Regions from separate parts of the Rhizobium sp. SJZ105 genome, predicted to be linked through region 1. Evidence: predicted binding sites of a transcription regulator. Region 1 holds the regulator's gene; the other holds the start of a gene.
The links. Region 1 encodes LexA, which represses DNA repair genes until DNA is damaged. Its sites were predicted from a motif close to TGTTCNNNNTGTGTTCNG; they were not measured.

Region 1 (16,819 bases):
GCGCTGGGCGAGATCGTCAGAGCGGAGCCATTTTTCCCCTGGACCGTCGAGACGCTCGCATCCTGCGCCGCGATCAGCGATAGCCGCCTGCATGCGCTGTTTCTGGAAGAGTTCAGCCTCCCTCCTCACCGCTGGCTTGCAGAGCTGCGCATGGACAAGGTCTGCGCATTGCTGCGCCACTCCACATTGCCGATTGCGGAAATTGCCTTGCGGGCCGGCTTCTCCGACCAGACGGCACTGACGCGCGCCATGCGCAACGCGATGGGCAAAACGCCTGCCGCTTATCGCCGGGCCTTCGGCATTCACTGAAAGCACAGCACCTCTTCTCTCAGGAGTTTTTGTCAAGACAGCCGTACGTGGCTGTGGCACATCGCGGGCAATCGTGAATGCGGATGTGACATGACATGAACAAGACAAGCCTCGGTGTTATCTACGGCATGATGGCGGGCGCACTCTGGGGTGCGATCTTTCTCGCCCCGAAACTCGTACCGGATTTTTCCGCCCTGCAACTGTCGACGGCCCGTTACCTGACCTACGGGCTGATTTCGCTCGTCATCATCGGACCGCGCCTGAAACGGGTATCGGCCCATTTCGGTGCGCGCGAATGGATCGCGCTCGGCTGGCTGAGCATGATCGGCAACATCGCCTATTATGTCTTCATATCAACGGCGGTGAAACTGAGCGGCGTTGCCTTCACGTCCATCATCATCGGCTTCCTGCCGGTTGCCGTCACCATCATCGGCACGCGCGATCATGGCGCGGTATCGCTCAAGCGTCTGTGGCCGTCGCTCGCCTTTGGCGCAATCGGCATTATCGGCATATCCTGGCAGTCGCTGACGGAAAGCGATGCGGGGCTGGATGTATCCCGCCTGATCGGGCTGGCCTGTGCGCTTGGCGCGCTCGCCTCATGGACGGCCTTTGCGGTTGGCAATGCCCGCTGGCTGTCACGCCTTCACGATGTCAGCGCCGACGACTGGAACATGATGACGGGTGTGGTGACCGGCGGGCTGGCGCTGGCGCTCGCCATACCGGCCTTTGCTTTCGGCGGGGAAAGCCATAGTTCCGAGGACTGGCTGCATTTTGCGGCCATCGCCGCCGGTCTCGGGTTCACCGCATCCATTCTCGGAAATGCTCTCTGGAACCGCATGAGCCGCCTGCTGCCGCTCACCATGGTTGGGCAGATGATCCTGTTCGAGACGCTCTTTGCCTTGCTCTATGGTTTCCTCTGGGAAGGTCGTGGGCCAACAATCGTCGAAGTCCTGGCGATTTGCTCAGTCGTGCTGAGCGTCATCCTGTGCATGCGCGCGCATCGGCCGGAGAAGGTTGTGGTCTGACTTCAGGTGAAAACAGCAACATCATCCTCGGGATAGGCCCGAGGATGACGCGTGAGAGAAATTGGCCGCCCCGCCCACTTACTCCGCAGCGGCCAGAAGCTTCTTCTCGCGGGCTGCGCGCAGGCGTGCAAAATCGTCGCCCGCATGGTGAGAAGAACGCGTCAGCGGGCTGGAGGAGACCATCAGGAAGCCCTTGGTATAGGCGACCGTCTCATAGGACTTGAATTCCTCCGGCGTGACATACGCCTCAACCTTGTGGTGCTTGCGTGTCGGCTGCAGATACTGGCCAATCGTAAGGAAGTCTACGTCAGCACTGCGGAGATCGTCCATCAGCTGCAGCACTTCGTTGCGCTCTTCGCCAAGGCCGACCATGATGCCTGATTTGGTGAACATGGTGGGGTCCAGTTCCTTGACGCGCTGCAACAGGCGCACGGAATGGAAATAACGCGCACCGGGGCGAACCGTGAGGTAATTGCCGGGAACGGTTTCCATATTGTGGTTGAAGACATCGGGCTTCGCCGCGACGACACGCTCCAGCGCGCCGGGCTTTTTCAGGAAGTCCGGGGTCAGAATTTCGATGGTGGTGTTGGGAGACGCAGCGCGGATCGCCCAGATCACCTTTTCGAAGTGCTCCGCGCCGCCATCGGCAAGATCGTCGCGGTCGACCGAGGTAATGACGACGTGGCTGAGGCCCATCTGCTTGACGGCCTTGGCGACGTTTTCCGGCTCGTCCATGTCAAGCGCATTGGGCTTGCCGGTCGCGACGTTGCAGAAGGCGCAGGCGCGGGTGCAGATCTCACCCATGATCATGAAGGTCGCGTGTTTCTTGTCCCAGCATTCGCCGATATTTGGACAGCCGGCTTCCTCGCACACCGTCACCAGCTTGTGACTGCGCACCAGTTCGCGCGTCTCGTGGTAGCCCTTGGATGTCGGCGCCTTGACGCGGATCCATTCCGGCTTGCGCATGACCTCGGTATCAGGCCGATGGGCCTTCTCCGGGTGGCGGATACGCTTTTCTTCGGACGAAGTCCTGTCGAGAATAGTGACCATAAGAAACCTGTTTCTATCGCTTGCCGCGATCATCACATTTATTGACGCGATGCTTTAGAACAATTCCAGAAAAAGCGTAAGCCCCTTCCGGGCACGAAGCCTAGTCAGCGCCGTACCAGCTTAGCCATGAACAACAACAGGCTGGCGCCGATGAAGGACGTTACGAAATAACCGAGCCTGCTGTCCTGCACGAAAACGTCGAAGGTTCTCAGCACCGCAACGGCAACCACCGAACCGACGATGCCGAGAACGATATTCATGAAGATGCCGAAACGCATATCCATGAGTTTGCCGGCGAGCCAGCCGGCAAGACCGCCGATGATGATTGCCGCAATCCAGCCGATATTTTCCATTCCCGCGCTCCCTTATAGAACCAGCGTTGAGACATATGGGACACCCGGCACGGTTAGACAATGCCGGGCATCACGGGGCACTCATGCGTTCAGCACACGTCCGTAGGCGTCGAGCACGCTTTCCTTCATCGACTCGGAAATGGTCGGATGCGGGAAGATCGTGTGCATCAGTTCTTCTTCGGTGGTTTCGAGGTTCATGGCGACCACAAAGCCCTGAATGAGTTCGGTGACTTCCGCACCAACCATGTGCGCGCCGATCAATTCGCCTGTCTTCTTGTCGAAGATGGTCTTGACCATGCCCTGATCTTCACCAAGCGCCACGGCCTTGCCGTTGGCCGCAAAGGAGAAGCGGCCGACGCGAATATCGCGGCCCAGTTCCTTCGCCTTGGCTTCGGTGAGACCAACAGAGGCGACCTGTGGGTTGCAATAGGTGCAGCCGGGGATCTTGAGCTTGTCCATCGGGTGAACATTCGGCAGACCGGCGATCTTTTCAACGCAGATCACGGCCTCATGCTCGGCCTTGTGGGCGAGCAGCGGCGGGCCGGCGACATCGCCGATGGCGTAGACGCCAGGCACGTTGGTCTTGCCGTAACCGTCGATGACGATGAAGCCGCGATCGGTCTTCACGCCGACGGCCTCAAGGCCGATACCTTCGATGTTGGCGACGACGCCGACAGCCGAAATCATCCGGTCAGCGGTGATCTTCTCGGACGAACCGTCCTTCTTCTCGAGCGTCGCAGTAACCGAATTAGCAGCCTTCTCGACCTTGGCAACCTTGGTTTCCAGATGGAACTTGATGCCCTGCTTCTCCAGCTGCTTCTTGGCGAAGGCAGAGATCTCCGCATCTTCGACCGGCATCACCTGGCTCATGATTTCAACGACGGTAACGTCGACACCCATGGTGCGGTAGAAGCTGGCGAATTCGATGCCGATGGCGCCGGAACCCATGACGAGCAGCGACTTCGGCAGTTCTTCCGGCTTCATTGCCTCGAAATAGGTCCAGATCAGCTTGCCATCCGGTTCGATGCCTGGAAGCGCGCGCGGGCGGGCGCCTGTGGCGACGATGATGTGCTTGGCGGTATAGGTGCCCTCGCCCAACGTGTTCTTCGGAACCGGGCCCATCGGTTCGACGGGCTTCTTCTGGGTCTTGGAAACTACGATTTCACCGGGCTTGGTGATCTTGGCCTCGCCCCAGATGATATCGACCTTGTTCTTCTTGAACAGGAAGCCGACGCCGTTGTTCATGCGGTGCGCGATGCCGCGCGAACGATCAACGATCGCCTTGACATCAGGCTTGATCGAGCCTTCGAGCGTCAGGCCGTAATCCTTGGCGTGCTGAGCCGTATGCAAGACATCGGCAGTACGCAGCAGCGCCTTTGTGGGAATGCAGCCCCAGTTGGAGCAGATGCCTGCAAGGTGCTCGCGCTCGACCACGGCAACCTTCATGCCGAGCTGGGCTGCGCGAATCGCGGCAATATAACCGCCCGGTCCCGAACCGATGATGATGACGTCATAAGATTGAGCCATAGGTATCCTGCCTTGTCCTATCGGGTCACGGCATGCCGTTCCGAAACGAGAATTGTTGTCAAAGTCCGAGCATCATGCGAACAACGGGCTCCAGCCCGCGCCCGATGGCCCGCGTGTTTTCAGCATCGAGATGAACGCCGTCCACGGGCGTCGTGCGGGCAACTGACCCCGCATCGAAAAATCCGCAATCGAGATCGTCGGCCAAATCCCGGTAGACCGGGGCGAGCATCGCCGATTCATCGATCGCATCGCGAAAGATAGCGCCCATCACGGGGTTGGCCGTTTCGCACAGTTGCGGCGGCGCGACGATCAGAACATCCGGCGCTTCCCAGTCCGACACCTGCCAGACATGGTTGCGCACCAGTTTGACCAGCCGCTCCACACCCTTCATCGCGACGATGGCCGAGCCATGAATCGACGGTTTCAAGTCGTTGGTGCCGAGCATGATGATGACCAGATCAAGCGGCGCGTGGCTGTGCAAAAGCGTCGGCAAGAGCCTTGCGCCGTTGCGATCGCAATCAGCGGTATGATCATCATAGGCGGTTGTTCGTCCACCCAGCCCTTCGTGGATCACCTTCACATCAGGCCCGAGCGCCTTTTGCAAGACGCTCGGCCAAAGATCGTCATGGCTGTGCCGGCCACCCGTTTCCGCATCTGATCCCCATGTCAGGGAATCGCCAAAGCAGAGGACCGACTTCACCATCTCACTCTCCGATCAAACCAGCATGCCCATCGGGTTTTCGATGTAGCGCTTGAAGGCACCGATCAGCTCGGCTCCGAGCGCGCCATCGACGCAACGGTGGTCGGTAGAGAGCGTAACCGTCATGACATTGGCGATCTTGATCTCGCCGTTCTTCACGACAGCACGCTGTTCGCCCGCGCCGACTGCCAGAATGGTGGCGTGCGGCGGGTTGATGACGGCGGAGAAGCTCTTGACGCCCATCATGCCCATGTTGGACACGGCCGTCGTGCCGCCCTGATACTCCTCGGGCTTCAGCTTGCGCTCCTTGGCGCGCTTGCCGTAGTCCTTCATCTCGTTGGAGATGGTGGAGAGCGACTTCTCTTCCGCCTTGCGGATGATCGGCGTGATCAGGCCACCCGGAATGGAAACGGCAACGCCGACATCCGAATGCTTGTGCTTGACCATGTTGCTTTCCGTCCAGGAGACGTTGGCATCAGGCACATCGCGCAGCGCGAGAGCCAGCGCCTTGATGACCATGTCGTTGACCGAAAGCTTGTAGGCGGGCTTGCCGTCCTTTTCGGGAGCGGCGGCGTTGAGCTGGGCGCGCAGCGCCAGAAGCGTATCCAGTTCGCAATCCACCGAAACGTAGAAATGCGGAACGGTCTGCTTGGATTCGACCAGACGCTTGGCGATGACCTTGCGCATGCCGTCATGCGGCACCAGTTCGTAAGAACCCGGTTCGAACAGCTTGAGAACAGCTTCTTCGGACGGGCCCTTGGCAAGTGCGGCAGCCGGTGCGCCTGCCGATGCTGCGGCGGCAGGAGCTGCCTTCGCACCACCAGAAGCGGCGGCCTTTTCTACGTCTGTCTTGACGATACGGCCATGCGGGCCTGAACCGGACACGGCCGTGAGGTCGAGACCGGCTTCCTTGGCGAGACGACGCGCAAGCGGCGAAGCGAAGATGCGCTCGCCGGACTTTGCAACCGGGGCCGGAGTCGAAGGTGCGGAGGCCTGGTCGGCAGCTGGCTTTTCAGCCTTGGCCGGGACAGCTTCTTCCTTTGGCGCTTCGGCCTTTGCAGCTTCCTGCTTCGGAGCCTCGGCTTTGGCCTGGGACGCGGCAGGAGCAGCATTGCCACCCTTTGCTGCCTCAGCCACATCCTCGCCATCGGCGGCGAGGATAGCGATCAGGGCGTTGACCTTGACCGCTTCCGTGCCTGCGGGAACCACGAGCTTGGCGACCGTGCCCTCATCGACGGCTTCCACTTCCATGGTTGCCTTGTCGGTCTCGATCTCGGCGATCACGTCACCGGGTGCGACCTTGTCGCCTTCCTTGACCAGCCACTTGGCCAGATTACCCTCTTCCATCGTCGGAGAAAGGGCAGGCATGGTGATGTTTATCGGCATCGAAACGCCTCCCCTTACTTGTAGCAGACGGTTTTGACAGCCTGAACGACTTCATCGACGTTCGGCAAAGCCAGCTTTTCGAGGTTTGCCGCGTAAGGCATCGGAACGTCTTTGCCGGCAATCGTCAGGATCGGCGCATCGAGATAGTCGAAAGCGGCACGCATGACCTGGTTGGCGATGAAGTCACCAACCGATGACTGCGGGAAGCCTTCCTCGACGGTGACCAGACGACCGGTCTTCTTGACCGATTCGATGACGGTAGGCAGATCCATCGGACGGATGGTGCGAAGGTCGATCAGTTCGACGTCGATGCCGAGCTTTTCGAGTTCCGCCACCGCCTTGATTGCGTAGGTCATGCCGATGCCGAAGGAAACGATCGTCGCATCCTTGCCCTTGCGGTGAATGCGCGCCTTGCCGATCGGCAGCACGAAATCGTCGAGCTTCGGCACTTCGAAGCTCTGGCCGTAGAGAATTTCGTTCTCAAGGAAGATGACCGGGTTCGGGTCACGGATGGCTGCCTTCAGGAGACCCTTGGCGTCCGCTGCCGTGTAGGGCATGACGACCTTGAGGCCCGGAATATGGCTGTACCATGCGGCGTAACATTGCGAATGCTGAGCGCCAACGCGGGCAGCAGCACCCGAGGGGCCACGGAACACCATCGGCGCACCCATCTGGCCGCCCGACATGTAAAGCGTCTTCGCAGCCGAGTTGACGATCTGGTCGATCGCCTGCATGGCGAAGTTGAAGGTCATGAATTCGACGATGGGCCGCAGGCCCGTCATTGCCGCACCGACGCCGATACCGGCAAAACCGTGCTCGGTGATCGGGGTGTCGATAACGCGGCGTTCGCCGAATTCCTGCAACAGGCCTTGGGTAATCTTGTAAGCGCCCTGATATTCGGCGACTTCCTCACCCATGACGAAGACTTTTTCGTCGGCGCGCATTTCTTCGGCCATGGCGTCGCGCAGCGCTTCACGCACCGTCGTCATCACCATTTCGGTGCCTTCAGGAATATCTGGATCGGCAGCGACTTCGATCTTAGGTGCTGCCGGAACCTTTGCGGCTTCCTTGGCAGCGCTCGGCTCCTCGGATGCTTCGCGGGTCTTGCCGCCTGCGGCATCCGAATCGGAATTTGCAGCTTCAGCCTTCGGCTCTTCCTTCTTGGCAGAAGAAGAAATGTCGGCAGCGCTTTCGCCTTCCTGGATGAGAACGGCGATCGGCGTGTTGACCTTGACGCCTTCGGTGCCGGCGTCGATCAGCAGCTTGCCGATAACACCTTCATCCACAGCTTCCACTTCCATGGTCGCCTTGTCGGTCTCGATCTCGGCAATCACGTCACCGGAAGTGACCTTGTCGCCTTCCTTTTTAAGCCATTTGGAAAGCGTGCCTTCCTCCATGGTCGGGGAAAGGGCGGGCATAAGAATTTCTACTGGCATGGGTTTCCCTTTCCCGATCAGAGCAGAATGTCGGTGTAGAGCTCGGATACATCCGGCTCTGGGTCGTTCTGGGCGAAGTCTGCGCTATCGGCGACGATATCACGGACATCCTTGTCGATGGCCTTCAACTCGTCTTCGCTTGCCCAGCCCTGCTCCAGAAGCCGTGCCTTGACCTGCTCGATCGGGTCATGTTCGGAGCGCATCTTCTGCACTTCGTCTTTCGAACGGTATTTCGCCGGGTCGGACATGGAGTGACCACGGTAACGGTAGGTCAGCATTTCCAGAATGATCGGACCCTTGCCGGAGCGGCAATGTTCCAGCGCCTGATCGGCGGCGGCCTTTACGGCGCGCACATCCATGCCATCCACCTGGATGCCGGGAATGCCGAAGGACTGGCCGCGCAGCGAATAGTTCGACTGTGCGGTGGCCCGGGCGGTCGAGGTGCCCATGGCGTAACGGTTGTTTTCAACGATATAGATGATCGGCAGTTTCCAGAGAGCGGCCATGTTGAAGCTCTCGTAGACCTGACCCTGGTTGGCGGCGCCGTCACCGAAATATGTCACGGAGACATTGTCGTTGCCGCGATATTTATTGGCGAAGGCAAGACCGGTTCCGAGCGAAACCTGCGCACCGACGATGCCGTGGCCGCCGTAGAAATGCTTCTCCTTGGAGAACATGTGCATCGAGCCGCCCTTGCCTTTCGACAGGCCGCCCTTGCGGCCGGTCAACTCAGCCATGACGCCACGCGCGCTCATGCCCAGAGCCAACATATGGCCGTGGTCACGGTAAGCGGTGATGACCTGATCGCCTTCCTTCTGAGACATCTGCATGCCGACAACAACGGCTTCCTGACCGATGTAGAGGTGACAGAAACCACCGATGAAGCCCATGCCGTAAAGCTGGCCGGCCTTTTCCTCGAAGCGACGGATGAGAAGCATCTCACGATAGGCGTGAAGCTCTTCTTCCTTCGAAAAGTCCGGGCTGTTCTTACCGGTGAATTCGCCTGCAGCCTTTGCCGTTGTCTTTCGGCCGGATACGGACGCGGTTTTTCGCGGCGCCATTCATCCCTCCCTGAGTTGTCGTTTGAATGGATAGATTGGCGCGTACCATATGCAAGAAAATGCCACGCAGCAATGCTTTAAACGCATGGCACATATTCATGCTAAAGTGCTGTGAATAAATCACAAATCATTAATTAACTTGATTTCGGTTAATTAGAAGTAGGTATTCATGATGACAATTTCGTCCGTACGGGACATATTCAACTGATAACGGGAAATCTCGTCAATCATGTCACGTTCGAGAGAACCGTCGCTCAATAATTCGACCTGCCGCTCCAGCGCAACGCGCGCCTGCGTCAGCTTGGCAAGCTCTGCCGTTCTGGCAATACGCTGCCGCTCCAGCCGCTCCGTCGCCTGAAGGCCGAAGTCGCCGTGGATGGAATGATACCCGAAATAGGAAAGAAAAGCGATCGTAATGGCCGGAACGATCAAACGGCCGAATCGTCTCTTTTTATGATGTCTGGTCCACATGCCGGAGAGAAGCCTTAAAACGCATAATGTGAGTCTCGAGACTAATGCGGATTGTTTAACTATCCGTTGACCTTAAATTCCGCGCGACTGATAGACGCAAAAAAGCCCGCCAGAGGCGGGCTAATAATGACGACGATATCAGAGAGAGTTCGTTATGCCGAGCGTGATCCGGCATCAAGCCACAGCGCGTCTTCGCCGTGAAAAGAGTCCTTTCAACCCAGGGACCTGGGCTGACTGAACCCCGGATCAACTCGGGAGTGAGCAGTGCGGATAAACCGCCCATCCCTGAGACTGGCCCGCCAGGCGGCGGGCCATATCGCGAAACCCGAACGCGGATTATCCGCGCAGGATCGAACGGCCGGCGTAAGCAGCCTGCGGGCCCAGCATTTCTTCAATGCGGATAAGCTGGTTGTACTTTGCGAGCCGGTCGGAACGGGCAAGCGAGCCGGTCTTGATCTGACCGCAGTTGGTTGCGACCGCGAGATCGGCGATGGTGGAATCTTCCGTTTCGCCCGAACGGTGCGACATGACGGCGGTGTAACCTGCCTTGTGCGCCGTTTCGACTGCGTCCAGCGTCTCGGAAAGCGAACCGATCTGGTTGACCTTGACGAGGATGGAGTTGGCGACACCCATCTTGATACCGTCGCGAAGGCGGGCGGAGTTGGTGACGAAAAGATCGTCGCCCACCAGCTGGCACTTGTTGCCAATGAGATCGGTCAGCGCCTTCCAGCCATCCCAGTCGTCTTCAGCCATGCCGTCTTCAACGGAGATGATTGGATATTTCGCGACGAGTTCGGCCAGGTATTCGGCCTGCTCGATCGGCGAACGGGTCTTGCCTTCGCCTTCATAAACGTAATTGCCGTTCTTGAAGAATTCGGTCGCCGCACAGTCGAGACCGATGAACATGTCGTCGCCTGGACGGTAGCCAGCCTTTTCGATCGACTTCATGATGAAATCGAGTGCTGCCGGCGCGCTTTCGAGACCCGGTGCAAAACCGCCCTCATCGCCGACATTGGTGTTGTGGCCCTGTGCGGACAGTTCTTTTTTCAGCGTATGGAAGACTTCGGAGCCCATGCGCACGGCTTCGCGAATGTTTTCTGCACCGACCGGCAGGATCATGAATTCCTGGAAGTCGATGGGGTTATCGGCATGCGCGCCGCCGTTGATGATGTTCATCATCGGAACCGGCAGCAGATGCGCGTTCGGGCCGCCGACATAACGGTAAAGCGGCAGGCCGGAGGCTTCAGCGGCAGCCTTCGCAACGGCGAGCGACACGCCGAGGATGGCGTTGGCGCCGATGCGCGACTTGTTCGGCGTGCCGTCGAGCGCGATCATCATCTGATCGATCTGGATCTGGTTTTCAGCGTCGAAACCGCCAATCGCGTCGAAGATTTCTGTATTGACGGCTTCGACCGCCTTTTCCACGCCCTTGCCGAGATAACGCTTGCCGCCATCGCGCAGCTCAACCGCCTCATGCGCGCCGGTGGAGGCGCCGGAGGGAACGGCGGCACGGCCCATGGAGCCGTCTTCGAGATAAACGTCGACTTCAACGGTCGGATTGCCGCGGCTGTCGAGAATTTCGCGCGCGATGATATCGGTAATGGCAGTCATGGTCTCTCCCTTGGGAATGGAACAGATATTTTCCGTCGCCTGTCTTAGACGATGGCGAAGAAATTACAATGACGGTGGGCAGCGGAAACGGCCCGCCCGCCATTAAAATCGATTGGCACAAAAGTGCCCGCCGTCACGGTCAGCCGATCAGGCTTTCGTAATCGCGTCGAAAGCCAGAAGCTTTTCGAGCAGTTTCGGCATGTCCTTCAGGTGGACCATGTTAGGGCCGTCTGACGGCGCATTGTCCGGATCCTCATGGGTCTCGATGAAGAGGCCGGCCACGCCAACCGCAACGGCCGCACGCGCCAACGTCTCGACGAATTCGCGCTGGCCACCTGTGGAGCCGCCCTGCCCGCCCGGCTGCTGCACCGAATGGGTGGCATCGAAAACGACAGGTGCGCCGAGCGCTGCCATGATCGGCAACGAGCGCATGTCGGAAACCAGCGTGTTGTAACCGAAGGACGCGCCGCGCTCGCACAACATCACATTCGGATTGCCGCTCTCATTGAGCTTGGCAAGCACGTTCTTCATGTCCCAGGGCGCCAGAAACTGGCCTTTCTTGACGTTGATGACGCGGCCGGTCTTGGCGGCAGCAACGAGAAGATCGGTCTGGCGGCTGAGGAACGCCGGAATCTGCAGAACGTCCACCACCTCGGAAACGACGGCGCATTGCTCTTCCGTGTGGATGTCGGTCAGAACAGGAAAACCGAATTCCTTCTTGAGATCGGCAAAAACCTGCATCGCGTTATCCAGGCCGATGCCGCGTTTTCCGGAAAGCGAAGTGCGGTTCGCCTTGTCGAAAGAGGACTTGTAGACAAGCCCTATTCCCAGCTTGTCGCAAAGCTCCTTCAGGACGCCAGCGATCATGAAGGCATGTTCGCGGCTTTCCATCTGGCACGGACCGGCAATCAGCGAAAACCGCTCGGTATTCGAGAAGGAAACCTTGCTGGCGCCGTCGCCGGCAGTGACTTTAAGATTGTTCGTAACGCTCATCATTTTTCCTCGAAGGCGAAGGCAACGCCCTGACCGGGTGCCGCGGGCACCACCAGACGGCCGTCCGCTTTTGCGCAGGACACGCCATTAGCAGCAAGCACCGCCTCTGTCACGGCAAGATCGTGTGAAGAAAAGACGATGCCCGCGCCGCGCAATCCGCCTTCGTTGCCATCCTGAGCATTCAGGGTCTGCCCGCCGAAAGGCGGTTTTCCGGTCAATCTGATGCTGGCATTGCCGGTCGCGAAAACCATATCACCGCCCGGAGACCATTTGCCTTCACAGCCAAACACCGTCTCGATCAGGCCCGCCACCTTCGCATCGCCGCCGGTAAACAGGACGATTTCACTGAGGCCGGTGACACCATTGGCGTGGCGCTCCAGCATGGTGCGATCGCCCGGAAGGGCTTGAAGCCGTTGACAACTGAACAAAAAGAAATCCGCGGCCGCCCCGCTTGCCGCAAAAGCCAGCCGGAACGCCGCCTCGCCTTGCGAGCCATCCGGCATCCGAACAGGCCGCGAAAACTCGAAAACATCGCCCGCCGAAAGGCCGGCTGCCCGAAACCGCTCATGGTCAACCAAGGCGTCTTCAGTCTTGGCAACAAGAGCCGAAAAACCCTCCTGCCCGTCCCGTTGCCGGAAGGCCACATCCCTGCCGGTGAATACATCACCCCTCTCTATTGAGGCATTATATTTAGCCGGATCAGCAATTGCGAGCGGCTCCAGATAGGTGCCATCGGCGAAAAATACGCAGGCATTTTGGGTGCCGAAAGGATGCAGAGCCTCCGGCGCAACCGTAAAGCCAAGACTGACGAGGCGCTTCACGGCGACGCCTATGACTTCCACGGGCAAAACGAGATGGTCGACGCTATAGGGTTTCGTCATGAAAATGTATCCTGCTGGCCTTCCGCTCGGAGCATGCCGGGACGGGTTTGACCGCACAAAAGCACAATTGCGTGCTATGAGGCAAATCATCACAGCAACGGATGGCACCTTCACGAAATTTTAGGGGATTGCAGAACACATATGGAACATATAGTGTTCGTTCTGTATTTGTTTCGCGACTTCCACTACGATTCTAAAGGGTGTTTTCCTCATGCTCACGCGCAAACAGCAGGAATTGCTTCTCTTCATTCATGAACGAATGAAAGAGTCCGGCGTGCCGCCCTCCTTCGATGAAATGAAGGACGCACTCGATCTTGCTTCGAAATCCGGCATCCACCGCCTGATAACCGCTCTCGAAGAGCGCGGGTTCATTCGTCGGCTACCGAATAGAGCTCGGGCGCTGGAAGTCATCAAGCTGCCCGAGGCTTATACGCCGGGTGCAAGGCCGCAGCGCGGCTTTTCGCCGAGCATTATCGAAGGCAGCCTTGGCAAGCCCAAGACGCCGGAACCGGCCCCTGCCCCCAAGACGCCGGCCAACGATCTGGGCGGGGCTGTCACCGTGCCGGTCATGGGCCGCATCGCTGCGGGCGTGCCGATTTCCGCCATCCAGAACAACACCCATGATGTGGCCGTGCCAGTAGACATGCTTGGCACGGGCGAACATTACGCTCTTGAGGTCAAGGGTGATTCGATGATCGAGGCCGGCATTTTCGACGGCGACACAGTCATCATCCGCAACGGCAACACCGCCAATCCCGGGGACATCGTTGTGGCTCTGGTGGATGACGAGGAAGCCACGCTGAAGCGCTTCCGCCGCAAGGGTGCCTCCATTGCGCTCGAGGCGGCAAACCCAGCCTATGAGACCCGTATTTTCGGGCCCGACCGGGTGAAAATTCAGGGCAAGCTGGTGGGGCTGATCCGCCGCTACCATTGATCTTATCGAACCGAACGTGCTCACTTTACATTAGGCGTCATCGTGAAGATGGCGCCTATATATGGTTTGGCTGTTTCCAAACGTGGCGTGCTTTAGCGGGTGCACGAGGATATGCGCCATTCAGCCTATGCGCGTTGCCCTTTCCAAACTAAGTTCCTGCTCCATAAAGATGCTTCGGTTTCGCTACAGGCGTGGTGGCGAATGGGCTGCTCGCTGTAATTGTCGAAGCGATCCCATCCGCTGTTTTTTAGCGACGTTGTTCTGTCGTGTTGCGCAGTCAGATTTTAGTAGTCACCAAAGGGTGACTTATCGCAAGCCGCGCTCTCAGTGACCCCACATCACCATTCATCAACGGCGTTTATGGGAGCCATGGATAATTTTCGATATTCCGTGAACGCTTGGCAGGTGTAGAAATACGCGTCATATCCGGGAGATACGCGATGTACGATCTTTATATAGCCAACAAGAACTATTCTTCATGGTCGCTGCGGCCGTGGGTATTGATGCGCACGCTCGGTATCGCCTTTGATGAAAAGCTCATTCCGTTCGGCGAAGGCGTCTCCTTCTCCTCCTTTTCGCCGACGGGCAAGGTGCCCTGCCTGGTCGACGAGGGTATGACGGTTTGGGAAACGCTTTCGATCGTCGAATATCTTGCCGAAAGACACCAGGGTGTCTGGGCAAGCGACAAGCATGCGAGGGCCTGGTCGCGTTCGGCCGCAAGTGAGATGCATGCCGGCTTTTCCTCGCTGCGCAATCTCTATCCCATGTCGGTGGGCATTCGGGTCAAACCCAGGGGCGGCGATGCCGGGCTTAAAGCCGATATAAAGCGGATCGATGCGTTGTGGAGCGAGGGTCTCACAAAATTCGGCGGGCCATATCTCGCCGGTCAAAAGTTCACGGCGGTCGATGCTTTCTTCTGCCCGGTTGCATTCCGTTTCCAGACCTATGGCAGCGCGGATCTTTCGCCAGCAGCGAAAGCCTATTGCGACCGGCTGCTCGCCCTGCCTGCCATGCAAGAATGGTACGAGGCCGGTTTGAAGGAGAGCTGGCGCGACGCTGGTCATGAAGAGGAAGTTGGCGAGATCGGCGAATTGACTGAAGATTTGCGCGCCAAGGCCCGATGATCCATGCTGGCGGCTGTCATTGCGACGCCGCCAGCAGCCGGATGATGGGCTGCGGCAGATCACGGTCGAAACGTCCGCTTTTCCAGTCGTAATAACGGTGCTGGCTCCAGGGCCTGTCCGTTCCGGCGATTGCGGCGCGCAGCCCGCTCGCCACACCCTCCTCCCTCTTGTTAGCAAAATCTATTTCCACAGAACCGAGACGCCGCAAGATGTCACGGCTGAGCAGGAGTGCACCCGAGCGGCACTGCGAAAAAGAGGTTCTGCGGGAAACAACGACGATATCGGCAATATCGCAGGCTTTTCCGGCGAAGCGGCCATCGTCCAGAACGACGATCCACTCTCCGCTTGCGGCGCTCGCTACGCACCATATGTCTTTCCTGCAGGTGAAGACGCCAACTTTGGCGTCTTTGAGCGCCGCCGTCATCTCGCGTACCACCACAGCCATGTCTTCGGGCGACAGTTTCGATCTCGAGTCAGAACCAGCAGTATTTGCCATGCTCTCACCATTTATAAAATCTGGCGGCACGGTTTTTTCCGGCAGCAGCAGCGCCCTTTGCCACTGGCCGTAAACGAAGCCCTGCGGACGGGCTTTTGTGGTTGAGACCTTGCCGTCCTCCACGAGTGCCACCAATTCGCCGTCCTCGTGAATCAATAGATCCGGTAGATCACGATAGGCCGTAACTGCCGACACGCCGAAGGCGAAGAGCAGAAACGGGATGCCAAGAAGCGCAAGCCGGCTGCGCAGCAATGTCAGCAGCAGGAAACCCACCGAAGCCAAACCGACAAACCAGCCATGCGGACGCCCAGTCGCTGCGCTGCCGCCCCAGGAGGCCACCTCGTTTGCAACCTCGATGACGAGTGCCATGCCATAACCCATGATCTTCAGGAACGGCGCGTCGAGCCCGAAGGGCATCAGCAGCATTGCGATAAGAGCGAATGGCATGACGATCAGCGACATGAGCGGCATCGCAGCCAGATTGGCGAACAGTCCATAGGTGGTGACACGGTGAAAATGTTCGGCTGAATAGATCGCCGTCGAAAGGCCCCCGATCAGCGACGTCGTGATAACGCCGCCAATGACCGCGCCCATCATTTCCGCCACCTTCAGCCATGCGGGCTTGCGCCCGATGAACAGCCGTTCGCGATCCGTACGCCAACGGCTCCAGAAGGCATAGGCGGACACAAGCGCTATAGTGGCGGCAAATGACATCTGAAAACTCGGACCCATGATTTCCGAGGGCGAGAAAGCCAGAATGATCAGGGCGGAAATGGCAACGTTTCTGAGGCTGAGTGATGGCTGATCGAAAAGGACCGCGATCAGCATCACAGACATCATCAGCCAGGCACGCTCGGCGGAAACGGCAAAACCGGAAATCAGATAATAGGCAAGCGTCATCAGCAGTGCCGCGAAAGCCGCGATCTTCTTGACCGGCCAGCGCTGCGCAAAGGCGGGAAACAAGCTGAAAGCCAGTCTCAGGCCAACAAAGAATATGCCGGAGGCCAGTGCCATGTTGAGCCCGGATATGGCAACGATATGGGCAAGGCCGGAGAGCCGCAACGCCTCCATCGTCTCCGCCGATATAGCCTGTCTCTCATCGGTGATGATGGAGGCGGCGAAGGCTCCGGCATCACCGCCGATGGTGGTGCGGATGCGTTCGGCAATTGCGCTGCGAAGGCCGTAAAGCCGCATATCGGCCCATTCCAACCAACCCTTGTCAGGCCTTGCGTCACCAACGGGTGATACAAGCGCATCCGGTGATTTATAAAAGAAACCGGTCGCGCCTATGCCTCTGAAATAGGACGTGAAGGCGAAGTCGTTCAGTCCCGGCAAGGCCGGGCCGGACGGCGGCGAGAGGCGGACCTTGCCGCGAAGGGTTGCTCCGAGTGCGATCGGCTCGCCTCCGCCACGCGAAAGCACCGATATCCTCTGCGGCGGACGCGACAATGTCGGGTCCGCT
Region 2 (13,724 bases), on a different contig from region 1:
TCTTAGCAACGGCGCGGTTGAGGTTGGGACCTTCTGTCGACGCATTGAAGTCGCGTCCCGTCGTTGATCCGAAGGCGGTGGCCGGCACAGGCCCTCGTTACTTCGAGCTGACGAGAACAGGACACCTTCGTCGACGTGAACAAAGGCGGGGCCGGAGCCACGCCGTGATGGATGTTATTCGAAGGCTGACAGCTGGACTGCTGCCGCCTTGCGGTCGAGCGTCTGGCCGGGATTTTCGACCGGCCGGTCGAAGGGCTTCCATGTTTCGCCCACCACCTGCTCATAGGCTGCGACAGCGCCGACGGCCGCCATTCTGAGCGCATGTGCCTGGATGCCCATGTCGGCTGCGAATTCGCGCTTGCGCTGGGCGGCGCTCTCATAGCCGACCGGACCGTCGAGATCCTCGTCGCGGGCATCCGCAGCGCTCTTGGCGGTGGCGTTCCGCGCCTCGGTGACGGCGCGGGAGTAGAACTGGCCGGCGCCATGGGCCGATCCGACATAGGCCCCGACGATGCGCTGCAGATGGATCTGCATCGCCCGGTCGCCAAGGCCATCGGAAAGTGCGGTGGCGGTTTCGACGATCAGGCGCTCGTGCATGCCACGGATGCCATCGCTGTCGACAATGGCGATCCCGAAGCTTTCGGCGATCCGAAGCGCCTGTGTTTCATCGGGGCATGAAAGGCGGACCATTTCGAGGGTGGCGCCTCTGCGCAGCGGCACGACGCGGGCGGATTGGCGGATTGATTGACGGGATTGGGTTGCTGACTTTGCCATGGTGGTCTCCTTTGCTTCGCCGAAGTGTCGGCCCCCTGGCCGTTCCGTCCTTCGGTGCGGTCGAAAGGAACAGGCGCTATCCGGGCGGATCAGGGCTCGGGCAGGCCAGATCGAGCGAAGCAGTCAGGCGGTCAAGCAGGGGTGACAAGCCCTTGCGAAGCCCGCGTGCCTGCTTTGTCGAGAGCGGCATGACCGGCCGCCCCGCGGCGCGACAGCGGCCTTGAACCGAACGGGCGCCGGTTCAGACGCCACGAAACCGAAGGACGGAACGGCCAGAGGCAAACCTCGGATGCCGAAGCTGAGAGGAAACCACGCTAGACCTGCGCCAGGCCGCGCCGATCCAACGTCCAAGCCGCAGCTTGCCCAGTCATCACAACCGCCGACGTCACTATCGGCTCGTGGTCCCGTTTGGCCTGAGCCACCCGGCAGATGTGCACGGGCACGCAATGATGCGATTGCATCCTCCTGTCGCGCGAGCGTTCACGAAAGTCCATCGACGGAGGAATTATGCCGCATAACCGAGACAATCGTCCGCAATGCGCGACCAAATATGTTCCAGCTTCTCGTCGTGCGTCATCACAAGGGAGGGCCTGGATTCGCGTTCGATGACAGCGCTTTGCATGCGTTCGGGCGAGCTCTTGTCGGCCAGGTCGCAATAACCGCGGAAGTGCCAGAGGCACCCGTCGACCGGCAGAGAGAAGAGGATGCTGGTGACCAAACCGTTCGGGAATTCGCGCATGGCGAATATCCCGGCCTTGATCGAGAGCGGCGGCAGTATCTCAAACGTGTAGTCGTGGGATGCGTCGGCGATCTCGAACCATTCGCCGCTGTAGAGCGCGCTGTCGTCCCACTCCCATACATGCTCAGCCTCGTTCGGTAATGATCGCGCTGATGTGGCACCCATGGCTGCACGCCAACTCTACTGTTTTCCAAAAAAATGCTGCGGGGGCCCTCGAGGGACGCCAAGCGGCGCGGCTCCCGGGATAGCGAAAAATCACTGAAAATTCCGACTTTTTATCTTCAGCGTATCGATATGGAGATCGGGTGTGAACATGTCCCGCGGGACAACAGGCTTTTGTCGATCACGCGAATCCGGCCAGCCGCCGCCGTGGGCAAACTCGTCGCCCCGCCCCGCCGGCAGCCTGAACCCGGTATCCCGATCAGCCAGACCGACAAGGTCCGCTGACAGGTCGAAGAGTTGCTGCGCGACAAGATGCACGACCTCCCCTTCCCGCTGAATCCGCCCATTGATTGCCATCATCGAGGATCCGAGCACCACGCTCCTGCGCTTCTCGAACAGTGACGGCCAGACGACGATGTTGGCAGGGCCTGTTTCGTCCTCGATGGTGATGAACATGACACCCTTGGCCGACCCGGGCTTCTGGCGCACCAGCACCAGACCTGCAGTATAAACCCATCGCCCATCCCGAGCATTCATCGCCTCCGCACAAGGGATGATGTTGCGTGCCGACAGGTCCCTGCGCAGGAACGCAACCGGATGCTGCCGTAGCGTCAAGCCCGTATGGCTGTAATCTTCGATGACGTTGTGCCCATCCGTCATCTGCCGAAGGGCGACCTCCGGCTCCTGCTGCTCAGCAATTGCCGCCATCTCCCGCTCAGTCGCGGCGGCAAACAACGGCAATGGCTCATCACGCAGCGCCTTGATGGCCCAAAGCGCGTCGCGCCTCTCGAGTTTGAGCGATGGCAGAAAGGCATCGGCCTCTGCCAGCTGGACAAGGGCCTCCGTCGGCACGCTGGACCGGCGCCACATGTCATCGACGGATAAGAAAGGACTATTCATTCGTGCCGTCACGATCCGCGCTGCGTCAGCGACAGCCAGTCCCTTTACCTGCCGAAACCCAAGCCGGACAGCATGCCGATCAATGCTGCCGATCTTTTCCAGAGTGCAGTCCCAGCGCGAGCGGTTGACGCACACAGGTCGCACCTCGACGCCATGCTTGATCGCATCGCCGACGATCTGGGCGGGCGCATAAAAGCCCATCGGCTGACTGTTCAAAAGCGCCGCGCAAAAGACATCCGGATAATGGCATTTGATGTAGTTCGATGCATAGGCGATCAGCGCAAAAGATGCCGCGTGACTTTCCGGAAAACCGTAGCTGCCGAAACCTTCGAGCTGGGAAAAGGTCTTTTCGGCGAACTCCGCCGAATAACCGTTCTTGACCATGCCGGAGACGAGTTTTTCCTTGAAGCGGGAGACCCCGCCGGTGAACTTGAAGGTGGCCATCGACTTGCGCAGCTGGTCGGCCTCGCCACCGGTAAAACCGGCGCAGACCATGGCGACGCGCATGGCGCTCTCCTGAAACAGCGGCACGCCCAGCGTCTTGCCGAGCACGGCCTCAAGCTCGGGTGTGGGATACTCTACCGGCTCCTTGCCTTCGCGGCGGCGAAGATAGGGATGCACCATGTCGCCCTGGATAGGACCGGGCCGGACGATCGCCACCTGCACGACGAGATCATAGAAGGTGCGTGGTTTCAGGCGCGGCAACATCGCCATCTGCGCGCGGCTTTCGATCTGGAAGGTCCCGAGCGTATCGGCTTTTCGGATCATTGCGTAGGTGGCTGCGTCTTCCTGCTGGATCGTAGACAGATCGAGATCCTCGCCCTTATCCTCACGGATGAGATGAAACGCCTTTGCCATGCAGGTGAGCATGCCGAGTGCGAGCACATCCACCTTCATGAACTTCAGCGCCTCGACATCGTCCTTGTCCCACTCGATGATCTGGCGGTCCTTCATCGTTGCCGGCTCGATCGGCACGAGATCGTCCAGCCGGTCATGGGTGAGGACAAATCCTCCTGGATGCTGGCCAAGGTGGCGTGGCGCACCCATCAGCTGCTGCGCCAGTTTCAGGGTGAGCGCTAAGCGCCGGTCGTCGGGGTTGAGATTGAGCTCGCGGATGTTTCGGTCGGGCACTTCCTCCGACCAGGACCACATGCCTGATGACAGCGCCTTGATCACGTCTTCCGGCAGGCCGAGCGCCTTGCCGACATCGCGGATCGCTCCCTTGGCACGATACCGCGTAACGGTGGCGCAGAGGGCTGCCTTGTCATGTCGGTAGGTCTTGTAGATCCATTGGATGACCTCCTCGCGCCGTTCATGCTCGAAGTCGACATCGATATCCGGTGGCTCGTCGCGTTCCTGGCTGACGAAACGCTCGAACAGGAGGTCATTGGTCGAGGGGTCGATCGATGTGATGCCGAGAATATAGCAGACAGCGCTGTTGGCCGCCGATCCCCTGCCCTGACAGAGAATGCCCTGGCTTCTGGCGAAGCGCACGATCGAAAACACGGTGAGGAAATACGGCGCGTATTTCATGGTGCGGATGAGATCGAGCTCGTGCCGAACGGTCTTTAAAACATCCGGTGGCAGGCCTTCCGGATAACGGTCAGGCGCGCATTCCCAGACATAATGCTCCAGCGAGGCCTGCGCATCCTTGCCCGGCACAATGGCTTCCTCCGGGTACTGGTAGGTCAGTTCCTCAAGCGAGAACTTGCAACGACGCACGATCTCCATGCTTCGTGCCAGGGCCTCCGGATAGCGCGGAAATAGGCGAGCCATTTCTTCCGGAGGCTTCAGATATCGGTCGGCATGACGCTCGCGCTCGAAGCCGACATCGTCGATCGTGGTATTGTGCCTGATGCAGGTGACGATGTCCTGCAACTGCCGCCGACCCGGCTCATGAAACAGCACGTCATTGGTGACGACGGTTTTGACCCTGAACCGTGCCGCCACGTTGGAAATCTCATGGAGCCGCATCTGGTCGTTGGGTCGCCGGCGCAGGCACAGCGATACATAGGCGCGATCACCAAAAACGTGCGCCAACTTGCGAAGCTGTGCTGCGCATGTGGCGTCCGGCAAATCCGGCACCAGAATCCCGATCATGCCTTGCGAGTAAGCCATGACATCGTCCCAGTGCAAAATGCAGTTGTTCTTGCCGCCGCGCGACTTGCCAAGCGTGATCAGCCGGGTCAGGCGCGAATATGCCGGACGATCCATCGGATAGACCAGCAACGACATACCGTCGGCGAGGTCGAGGCGACAGCCAACGACGAGGCGGAGACCTGTCGCGCGGGATGCTTCAAGGGCGCGGACGATGCCTGCGAGCGAATTGCGATCGACGACGCCGATCGCACTGATCCCAAGGAGTTTTGCAGTATCAAACAACTCCTGCGCCGACGAGGCACCACGCAGAAACGAAAAATGTGTCGTGACCTGGAGCTCGGCATAGCTCATGCGAATATCCCGTGGCAGAACCAGCGGTGTGACCCGGTTTCCGGATCAATACCGTCGCCGGAGCGGAACACCCACAAGCGCTCGCCTGCTTCATCCTCGATGACGAAATAGTCGCGCACGGCGTCCATTTCGGCATCTCGCTGCCACCATTCCCCAAAAATGCGTTCCGGGCCGTCGGCACATTTGACCTTGCGGCGTTTGCCACGCCAGACGATGGAGACTGGGGGCCGGTCCGGCATCAGCGCGATCGCCTCGATCAACTCAGGTCTCGGCAAGAGACGAACGGGGCGGCGCCAATGGCTGACCCAGGCAACGGCGATCGGTTCGGCGACGGGGCTGATGCGCTGGACAGAGCGTTCCGGCACATCGGAGGCGACCGGTGCGACGCGATAGACCCTCTGCCCCCGGTTTCCATAGAGGTCGATCAGCGGCGTGACATCAGTGACCTCATCCTCGACCAGAGAAGAGGCTTTCTGAGCCTCCTCGAGAGGCTCGGCTATCACGGCGAGCAGGATCAGCTTTTCGATCCCGAAGCCCGGCTCGATCTTTTCCGTCCGGTCCCGAAACAGTTTTGTCAGCCAGGCGACATCGCGGGCGGGCCTGGCGGTTCCGGCGCGGATGGCCTGTCTCGTACCATCGACCTTCTCGACGATCAGGTCGGCACGGCGAACGCCAAGCCCGCGCTTCTGGAGTTCGTCAACGAGTTGGACAACCAGACGGCCAACATATTTATTGATTGTTTCCGCAGCCCCGATCGGTTCGGCGAAGGCCTTGGAGACTTCAACCAGCTCTGCGGTCCGGATCGGTTCGATCGGCTCGGCGACACGACAGAGCATCTGGTCGAGACGGCGGCCGACCTCCGGACCGAAGCGCAATGTCAGCGGGGCCCGCGGGGTGTTGGCAAGCTCGCCGATTGTCTGGAAACCGAGAATGCGCAGATCAGAGACGATCTTTGACGGCAGGCGCAGAAGCGAAATCGGCAGTTTTTCGACGGCACGGGCCGTCTCGCCCGGAGGAACGACAATCGTTTCGCGATTGATTGCGCGGGCGCAAGCATGGGCAGCACCCCAGCTGTCGGCAACCGCCACGCGCGCCGTCAGTTTTCGGGCAAGAAACTGGTTGGCGATCTTCGTCACCATCGGCAGTTCACCACCCTGCAGATGATCGGCGCCTTCCGTATCCATGACGATACCATCAATCCCGTCGACGGCGACGATCGGCGAATAGATCGTCAGCGCCCAGAGCGTGATGCGCTCCAGCGCGGCTTGATCGGCTTGCGAATCTGCGTCAACCAGCATCAGGCCGCGAAACAGCGACTGCGCCTTTGCCGCCGCCATGCCGGCATGCACGCCCGCCTTTCTGGCAGCCGGATCGGCAGCAGACACCCATCGCTTCGAACCGCTTCTCGCGATCACGGCGATTGGCTGTTCAGGCGGAATAGACGGATCGGCCCGACGAATGCGATCCGTCGGCAGATCCGGAAGATAGATCGAGACGACCCTTGTCATCGCACGCCCTCACGAGAAACTCAGCACACTCACCCGCTTTCACGCGCATCAATTCCAGAAACCATTGAGGTCTGCCCACCCCGGGTACCGGCAACTCCTCTGACGGCATCACGCTGACACGCCACCGCGTGGTCGAGGCCGTCGGCTGCCCAAAGTCATTGGCCTCCGTCTGTCGCCGCCATCGGCGGACCGCGAGCGCCATGGTCCCGGTTCGCTCGGCTGCAAGCTGCAGGCGGCGGGAACTGACCATAGGCAGGCGAACAAGTTCACCGACGACGGCACCAAGTCCGCCGAAGGAAAGGCCCTCCTCCATATTGGCCAGCACATCCTCTTCCTTGTCGGATTCAACAAAGTTGACGCGGTCGGGATGCAGACCCACATGGGCAAGAGCTGGGAAAAAAAGATCCGGCCGCGTCAGACACCAGATGACGGGGCCTTTTGTTCTTGCGGCAATGCCGGCAACACAAAGGGCGGCCGCTGCACCATCGACAGTACCGGAGCCACCGCCTGCAAACTCGTGCAGCGCGCCATAGGCGAGGCCCCCGCCAGGCAAGGCCGCATCGATCTCGGAAACGCCAAAAGAAAGTGTTCCGGCCCGCTTCGCGGATACCCCTTCCATCGACGCGATGCGGTCTCGCAAGTCGCAAATCACCCTCTGGCGGGCAGCAGTCATCGTTCACGGCTCCCTTCAAGGTCGTGTTCAAAGGATCGACATTATGTCGTACGGGCTATATGTTCATTGTTTGTTCTCGTAATGCAAAAGAGTCAAGCACCACATGGTTGAGGAATATTATCCCAGTATTAGCAAAGTCGAAGATTCGAATAGGATTCAAGGAGGTAAGGGGAAACAGAAATTTTTGCAGCCCTTGCGTCCGTCGGGTTTAAAACGGTGGATAGCGGGGATAGATGAACGGCGTCACAATCTTCTTAAGGTTTTCGTGCTGAACTCGTTTGCATGACGAAGCCACCGAGATCAAAGCCGCTCCTTCGTGATACCGAAGCTCCGCTACGGTCAAAGCCGCGTCGGAAGCGCAATCCCGCACAGCCACAGCTGCTGTTTGATCCGATGCCCGATCGCGTCGAGCCGGCGCTCGCCCAATTGAAGGCGCACCCTCCACAAGGCGACCAATGGAGCTGGGAGCTGAAATGGGATGGTTATCGCCTGGCTATCCATATCGAGCCGACAGGGGTCCGCATCCTCACGCGTGGTGGCCATGACTGGACGCACCGGTTTCCGGCGATCGAGCAGGCTGCCCGGGCGCTTGGCCCGGCAACGATGATCATTGATGGCGAGGCGGTTGTGCTTGACGATGAAGGGCGGCCGGATTTCGGGCTGCTGCAGAAATCGTTGGGTGCGTCTGGAAAGACGGCTGGCAACCGAGCTTCGGACGCCATCCTCTACGCGTTCGATCTTATTTATCTCGACGGCCATGACCTGCGCAACGTGGAGTACCGTTCGCGCCGGCATCTTCTCGAGGATACGCTGAAGGGGCACGACGGCGCGATCCGCCTTTCGGAAACCATTGACGCCAATCCCGCGATCCTGCTGGAACACGTTGGCAGCCTTGGTCTCGAAGGCATTGTCGGCAAGCAATTGGATCAACCCTATCGCTCCGGCCGGACCGGCGACTGGGTCAAGATCAAGTGCGTTAAGAGCGAAGCCTTCATGGTTGTTGGCTACGAGCCATCGACGACATCGCCCGGCGGCTTCGGCTCTCTGGTGCTTGCTGCCTATCGCGGTGCCGAGCTCATTCATGTCGGGAATGTTGGCACGGGCTTCAGGGACGCCGAGATGACCAGGCTGCGCAAGATGCTCGACAAGCTGCGCTGGAAACGGAAGCAGTTACCTGCATCCTATGCCGATCACGCAGACATTGTCTGGGTCGAGCCGACCCTCATTGCGGAGATCGAGTTCCGGGCGTGGACGGCGGACGGCAAGCTACGCCATGCCTCCTACAAAGGCTTGCGGGAACGGCAAGACAATGCCGACGTTTACAAGCTCGACTAGCGACGCAGGCGGAACTCACCACACAACTGCATTCGGTCGCAACGGAGGAATTGCTGCCATGTGCAATCTATATCGGATGGAAGACAAGGACTGGGTCTCCAAATGGGCTCAGGACGCCGAAAGCCTGATTAACCTGATGCCAGCCTATCAGATGAACCCCGACCAAATGGGGCCGATCGTCCGCAACACGGCGGAAGGCAAGAAGCAGCTTGTGCATGCGCGATGGGGATTACCTTCCCCTCGCTTCGCCTTGGAGAAAGCGGCCAAAGCCAAGGCCGAGAAGCTCGCGGCCAAGGGCAAGCCATTTGATCTCGAGGAGCTGATCCGCATGGAGGCCGACCGCGGCACGACAAACGTGCGTAAGCTCAATTTCCCGCACTGGACGCGATGGTTCGACGTCGAACACAGATGCCTTGTCCCAGTCACCAGCTTCGCCGAACCGGATCCGGCGAGCAGAGAGGAAGGCGGCAATGTGCCCAATGCCTGGTTTGCCCGCGATGACGAGAAATCTTTGATGTTTTTTGCCGGCATCCATGTGCCGCAATGGCAAAGCGTCCGAAAGGTTCGGGACGGGCTCACGACCGACGATCTCTATGGTTTTCTGACCACAGACCCCAACGATCTCGTTAAACCGATCCATGAGAAAGCCATGCCGGTTCTGTTGCTGACGAAAGAGGACACGGACATCTGGATGCGGGCGCCGTGGGACGAGGCAAAACATCTTGTCCGCCCGCTTCAGGACGATGCGTTGATTATTTCGTCGCGAGAACCGTACGGGTCCACCGTCGTGTCGAAATCGGGCGAACCGGTTGACCAAGACTGATTTGTGTAGTGTCTGACCAGGCGGCACTGGCGCCGAGAGGCCGTGGCTGCTCGTATCCCTTTACTGGCACCTGTTACAAGGACGATAGATCGAGACGGCATTTGTGAAGAACTCTCTTAAATAGCTGCTAGCTGGACAGGTCGTGGAGATCGGTAGTGATCGCCGCACCGACTGAAAACTCCGAAAACCGGACATCCAGTCCGCCACGCTCAGGCGTACATGCAGTCAAACCAACGAAATAATGGGAAACTTTAGGAAACGGAGCAAGCCGCAGCAACGGCCAAATGCTCCCATTGGAGGATGCCTGAATACGCATCGTGCCTTCCTTCAATGTGATCCGGATATAGAAATCTTCAAGCTCCTTGAAGGGCTGGGACACTGACCAGTCGGATTTTCCATCGGTGATGACTGTGCTGAGAAACCGTTCGCCATCTGTAAACTCAACGCCTGACTTCACCCATCGATTTTCATCAATGCGCACCATAAGACCGGCCTGATCGTAGAGAGACCGGAATTCGCCTTGGACGCGGACACTCGCTGTGAAACCATCCACGACCATTACACCTAGGAAATGGCCACTGTCGCGCGTGAAGCCGTAATGTGTTTCACGCCAGAAGTCAGTGTTTGCTTCGGTGGTTAAAGAGAGACCCGTCTCGGTGGCTTCCCACACTACAGGTTTATTCAGCCACTCAGCTTCTTTGAGATTAACGTCCACGGCACTGTCTCCGGAATTGCCCTTACATCACTGCTGGTGGGGCTATTGCCCGACTCAACGGATACCCGTGATCATAAACTCGGTAAAGTGAGTGTTGGCCTGCTGCCGGTTTCGTGGACACCAAGTTAAGGTGCTTCCAATGAAACTGGAGTGCATAAATGCAACGAAGGGAGTTCAGCCGCGAGTACAAGCTTGAGGCAGTGAAGTTGGTTAGGGAGCGTGAGGTCACACCCTCACCGAAGCGCTCGGCAAAAATCTTTCGATGGCAGTTGGTAGCACTATAGACAAAGCGCCTGACGGACAGATGCAATGCGATCCGTCGACCCGTACGCGGCAGATCACCGATCACCCGAGGGTAACGGCTATGAACTCGACGGGAAACGGTCCCGCAACGGGGACATATGGAGTCCGTTGACCCGGCGGACGCAGTGACAACGATCGCATCGGTGGCATCATGCATCGATTCAACGTTCAAACTGGCCGGGATCAGGTCGGAAGTCAAAACTGGGCTCGCATGGCGCTGATTCCACTTCGGAAATCACACCAATTGAATCCGAAACATCATCGAGAATGAGTCCGTGCCCAAAAAGATCCCCACGGCCATAGTCGCGACGCGCTGCGTGAAGGATAATGTATTGCGAAGATTGCCAGACATGTTCGTCACCGCCCCTCTGGCATAAACTATGCCACGCAAACGATTTCCGATTGCGTGGCATAGTCCTTGATTGGCGGCGGGGATATCCCCCGCCGATGCTCATGTCGTTGACCGATCGCCGATCAAAACTCCTGCCAGTCGTCCTTTGACGTATCGACAGCAGCGTTACCAGAGAATGCGGATGCAATCTTGCGGCCAAGCGCGCGTACGGGGGATGCTACGTATCTGTCGTTGCCGCCGGCATTGCGAACCGGAGCGGGCTGGCTCTTCTGCTGATAGGCGGTATCGGCGAGCTTGAACTGCGCGAGAAGCTGGTTGAGCGAAGCGACCTCCTTGGCCAGATTGTGGCTGGCAGCGTTGGTCTCTTCCACCATCGCCGCATTTTTCTGCGTGTCCTGGTCCATCTGGTTGACCGCGGTATTGATCTGCTGGAGGCCAGAGGATTGCTCCTGCGCGGATTCCACGATGGAGACGACGTGCCGGTTGATTTCCTGCACTTCCGATACGATCGTCGCCAGTGCCTTGCCGGTGTCGCCCACCAGCTGAACGCCCTGCTGCACCTGATCGTTCGAGGTGGTGATCAGCGCCTTGATTTCCTTGGCCGCATTGGCGGAGCGTTGCGCCAGTTCGCGCACTTCCTGCGCGACAACGGCAAAGCCCTTGCCCGCCTCGCCCGCACGCGCGGCTTCTACGCCAGCATTGAGCGCCAGAAGATTGGTCTGGAAGGCGATTTCGTCGATCACGCCGATGATGTTGCTGATCTCGTTGGCGGATTTGGAGATCTGCTCCATGGCGACCACGGCGCGACGTACCACCTCGCCGGATTGTTCGGCACCTGCCTTGGCGCGGCTGACGATCAGGCCGGCCTCCTGCGCGCGCTTGGTGGAATCCTTCACTGTCGTGGTGATCTCTTCCAGAGCGGCAGCGGTCTCCTCAACGGCTGCTGCCTGCTGTTCGGTACGCTTGGCCAGATCGTCGGCGGCCGATTTGATCTCGTTTGCGCCCGCGCCGATGCCACCGGCATTCTGCGCAACCCGGGTCAATGCCGATTGCAGCTTTTCGGCGGACATGTTGAAGTCGTTACGAACACCGTCGAGTGTCGCCGTGAACGGCTGGCCGATGCGGTAGGACACATCGCCATCCGAAAGCTTCGAAAGACCGGTTGCCAGATTGTCGACGGCAAATTTGACGTCGGCAGCTTCCTTGGCCTTCTGCTGCTCGCGCGCGATGCGTTCCTTTTCCGAAAGGCTGCGATTGGCTTCTGTTTCCTGTTCAAGGCGGATGCGCTCGATCGCACTCTCGCGGAACACCTGAACGGCAACCGCCATCTGGCCGACTTCGTCCTTGCGGTCCATGCCATCGATCTCGGCTGCCGTATCGCCGCCTGCCAGCGACACCATACGCTCCCGCAGGCGGGCGATCGGCGTTGTGATGCCACGCGAGGCCACGAAAAGTGCGAGAATGATGCCGGCTGCAAAGCTGATGCCAACCACAACAAGCGAGGTCAGGATCGTGGAATTCGTCTGGCCACTCAGATCGTCGCTGCCTTTTGCAACACCCTTGGTAAGCTTGTCCAGCAACGAGCCTATTTCGTTTCCGGCCGCGCGAATTTGCCCATCAGCCTTCAGGAGTTCCGCCGCGGACTCCTGATTACGATTAGCGGAGCCAAGCTCGACGGCCTTATCCGTGCTTGTGATGATGCTCTGAGATTGTTTGAGCAGTTTGTCGATTGTGGCCGTCTCTTCCGGGAATATGGCCTTGACGTTGTTCAATCGCGAGATCAGTTCGCCTTTGTCGGTATTATACTCGCCTTTGGCGATGGCGAAATCCGGAATGGAGGTGTCGTATGCCATTACCTGATAAGCACCGTAAGCCACCGCCTGAAGATTGCGGTTGGCACGAGAAAGCTCGACAAGCGCGGCATTGTCGCCGGCAATGAACTCTGAATAGAGCGTGTCCGCGTTTTTGTAACGGGCGGACATATATACTGTTGCACCCAGACCGATGATGCAGAGCGGTAAAATGAGCGACAGAATTTTGGTGCGGATACTGGCATTCTGGAGAAATGACACGGATAACCTCAGGGCATGAATACCGCTCCTTCCCCGTGCCGGAGGTGTTCGGCAAGACTGACATTGCACGTCGCGTAACCTCGATCATCAAGGCTTCGGTAGCCGCATCATCGGCTCTGATCGCAACTGCATCATGCATGCGCCGAAAAACGCCGGCCTGCCCCTTCAAATACGGGCAGGTCACCATTCCGCGGGCGAAACGACAGCCCCGCCAACAGGCGGAAACGCCGGGCCGCATTTCGCAAAACACGGGCTAGAACCGATTGTTCCACGACCGTGCTTCGCTGGTTTTCTTGCGATTAGTTATAGTTAAATACTTTACAATTTCTTCATGCCCAAACGGGCGCAGGAGATACCAATATCTAAAGATCAGCGTGCGATTAGCCATCCCACCGCGGATAAGCCCGACTTGTGAGATGGTGATGCAGGCCACATTCACATATGGGCAGCGCAAGGCTTAAAGAAACCTGCGAACAAGGGCTGCACGGCGGTTACGAGTGTACGCTTCGATGAAGCTGCAGGCCCGCTCGTTTCAAACTGTTCAGCAAATGCTGCGCCATCGCGTGTCGTCAAGGACGTCGCCGCCGAATGCATCAACTCTTTGAAATCGTCCAGACCAACGTCGTCGGCGCGCATGACTGAACGGATCAGTGGATCTGCGAAAATCTCGGCGAGCGTCATCTCGTCTATCGTCTGTCTCATCTCAGTCTCCTTTCGATAATTCCTAAGCTGTGAAAGCGGGCGATTGCTTGACGGGCTCGCGCCAAGGTGTTACCGGTAAGTAACTTTTGTGATAGTTACCGATCGGTAACACGCATGTCAACACCGCTTGAGGGTAAAAATTAAACTCATGAAATCCGAGACATCTGATCGTGCTTCTGAGCAGAAAATCGCACCTCGTGACCGGATTGTGTCAA

Region 2: a site for LexA is predicted at 7,268-7,285, ahead of FB593_RS23985 (ImuA family protein). Genes of this name have one in related genera too.

Annotation. Positions count from the first base shown of each region.
Region 1 covers NZ_VIUP01000001.1:513,390-530,208, forward strand. Annotated here, with positions in the region: gene FB593_RS02610 (helix-turn-helix transcriptional regulator) at 1-309, shown strand, start outside; gene FB593_RS02615 (DMT family transporter) at 405-1,334, shown strand; gene lipA (lipoyl synthase) at 1,413-2,384, opposite strand; gene FB593_RS02625 (GlsB/YeaQ/YmgE family stress response membrane protein) at 2,489-2,737, opposite strand; gene lpdA (dihydrolipoyl dehydrogenase) at 2,819-4,264, opposite strand; gene FB593_RS02635 (SGNH/GDSL hydrolase family protein) at 4,323-4,967, opposite strand; gene FB593_RS02640 (pyruvate dehydrogenase complex dihydrolipoamide acetyltransferase) at 4,980-6,350, opposite strand; gene FB593_RS02645 (pyruvate dehydrogenase complex E1 component subunit beta) at 6,365-7,786, opposite strand; gene pdhA (pyruvate dehydrogenase (acetyl-transferring) E1 component subunit alpha) at 7,804-8,847, opposite strand; gene FB593_RS02655 (FtsB family cell division protein) at 9,001-9,318, opposite strand; gene eno (phosphopyruvate hydratase) at 9,655-10,929, opposite strand; gene kdsA (3-deoxy-8-phosphooctulonate synthase) at 11,077-11,922, opposite strand; gene FB593_RS02670 (VOC family protein) at 11,922-12,803, opposite strand; gene lexA (transcriptional repressor LexA) at 13,015-13,737, shown strand; gene FB593_RS02680 (glutathione S-transferase family protein) at 14,178-14,861, shown strand; gene FB593_RS02685 (ComEC/Rec2 family competence protein) at 14,878-16,819, opposite strand, start outside.
Region 2 covers NZ_VIUP01000013.1:978-14,701, reverse strand. Annotated here, with positions in the region: gene FB593_RS24005 (hypothetical protein) at 175-774, opposite strand; gene FB593_RS24000 (DUF1419 domain-containing protein) at 1,280-1,678, opposite strand; gene FB593_RS23995 (error-prone DNA polymerase) at 1,769-5,026, opposite strand; gene FB593_RS23990 (Y-family DNA polymerase) at 5,023-6,534, opposite strand; gene FB593_RS23985 (ImuA family protein) at 6,455-7,207, opposite strand; gene ligD (non-homologous end-joining DNA ligase) at 7,490-8,542, shown strand; gene FB593_RS23975 (SOS response-associated peptidase family protein) at 8,601-9,365, shown strand; gene FB593_RS23970 (DUF1349 domain-containing protein) at 9,493-10,080, opposite strand; partial or broken gene FB593_RS28095 (hypothetical protein) at 10,421-10,540, opposite strand; gene FB593_RS23960 (methyl-accepting chemotaxis protein) at 10,858-12,807, opposite strand; gene FB593_RS27725 (hypothetical protein) at 12,801-13,064, shown strand; gene FB593_RS23950 (hypothetical protein) at 13,243-13,509, opposite strand; gene FB593_RS23945 (TetR/AcrR family transcriptional regulator) at 13,658-13,724, shown strand, end outside.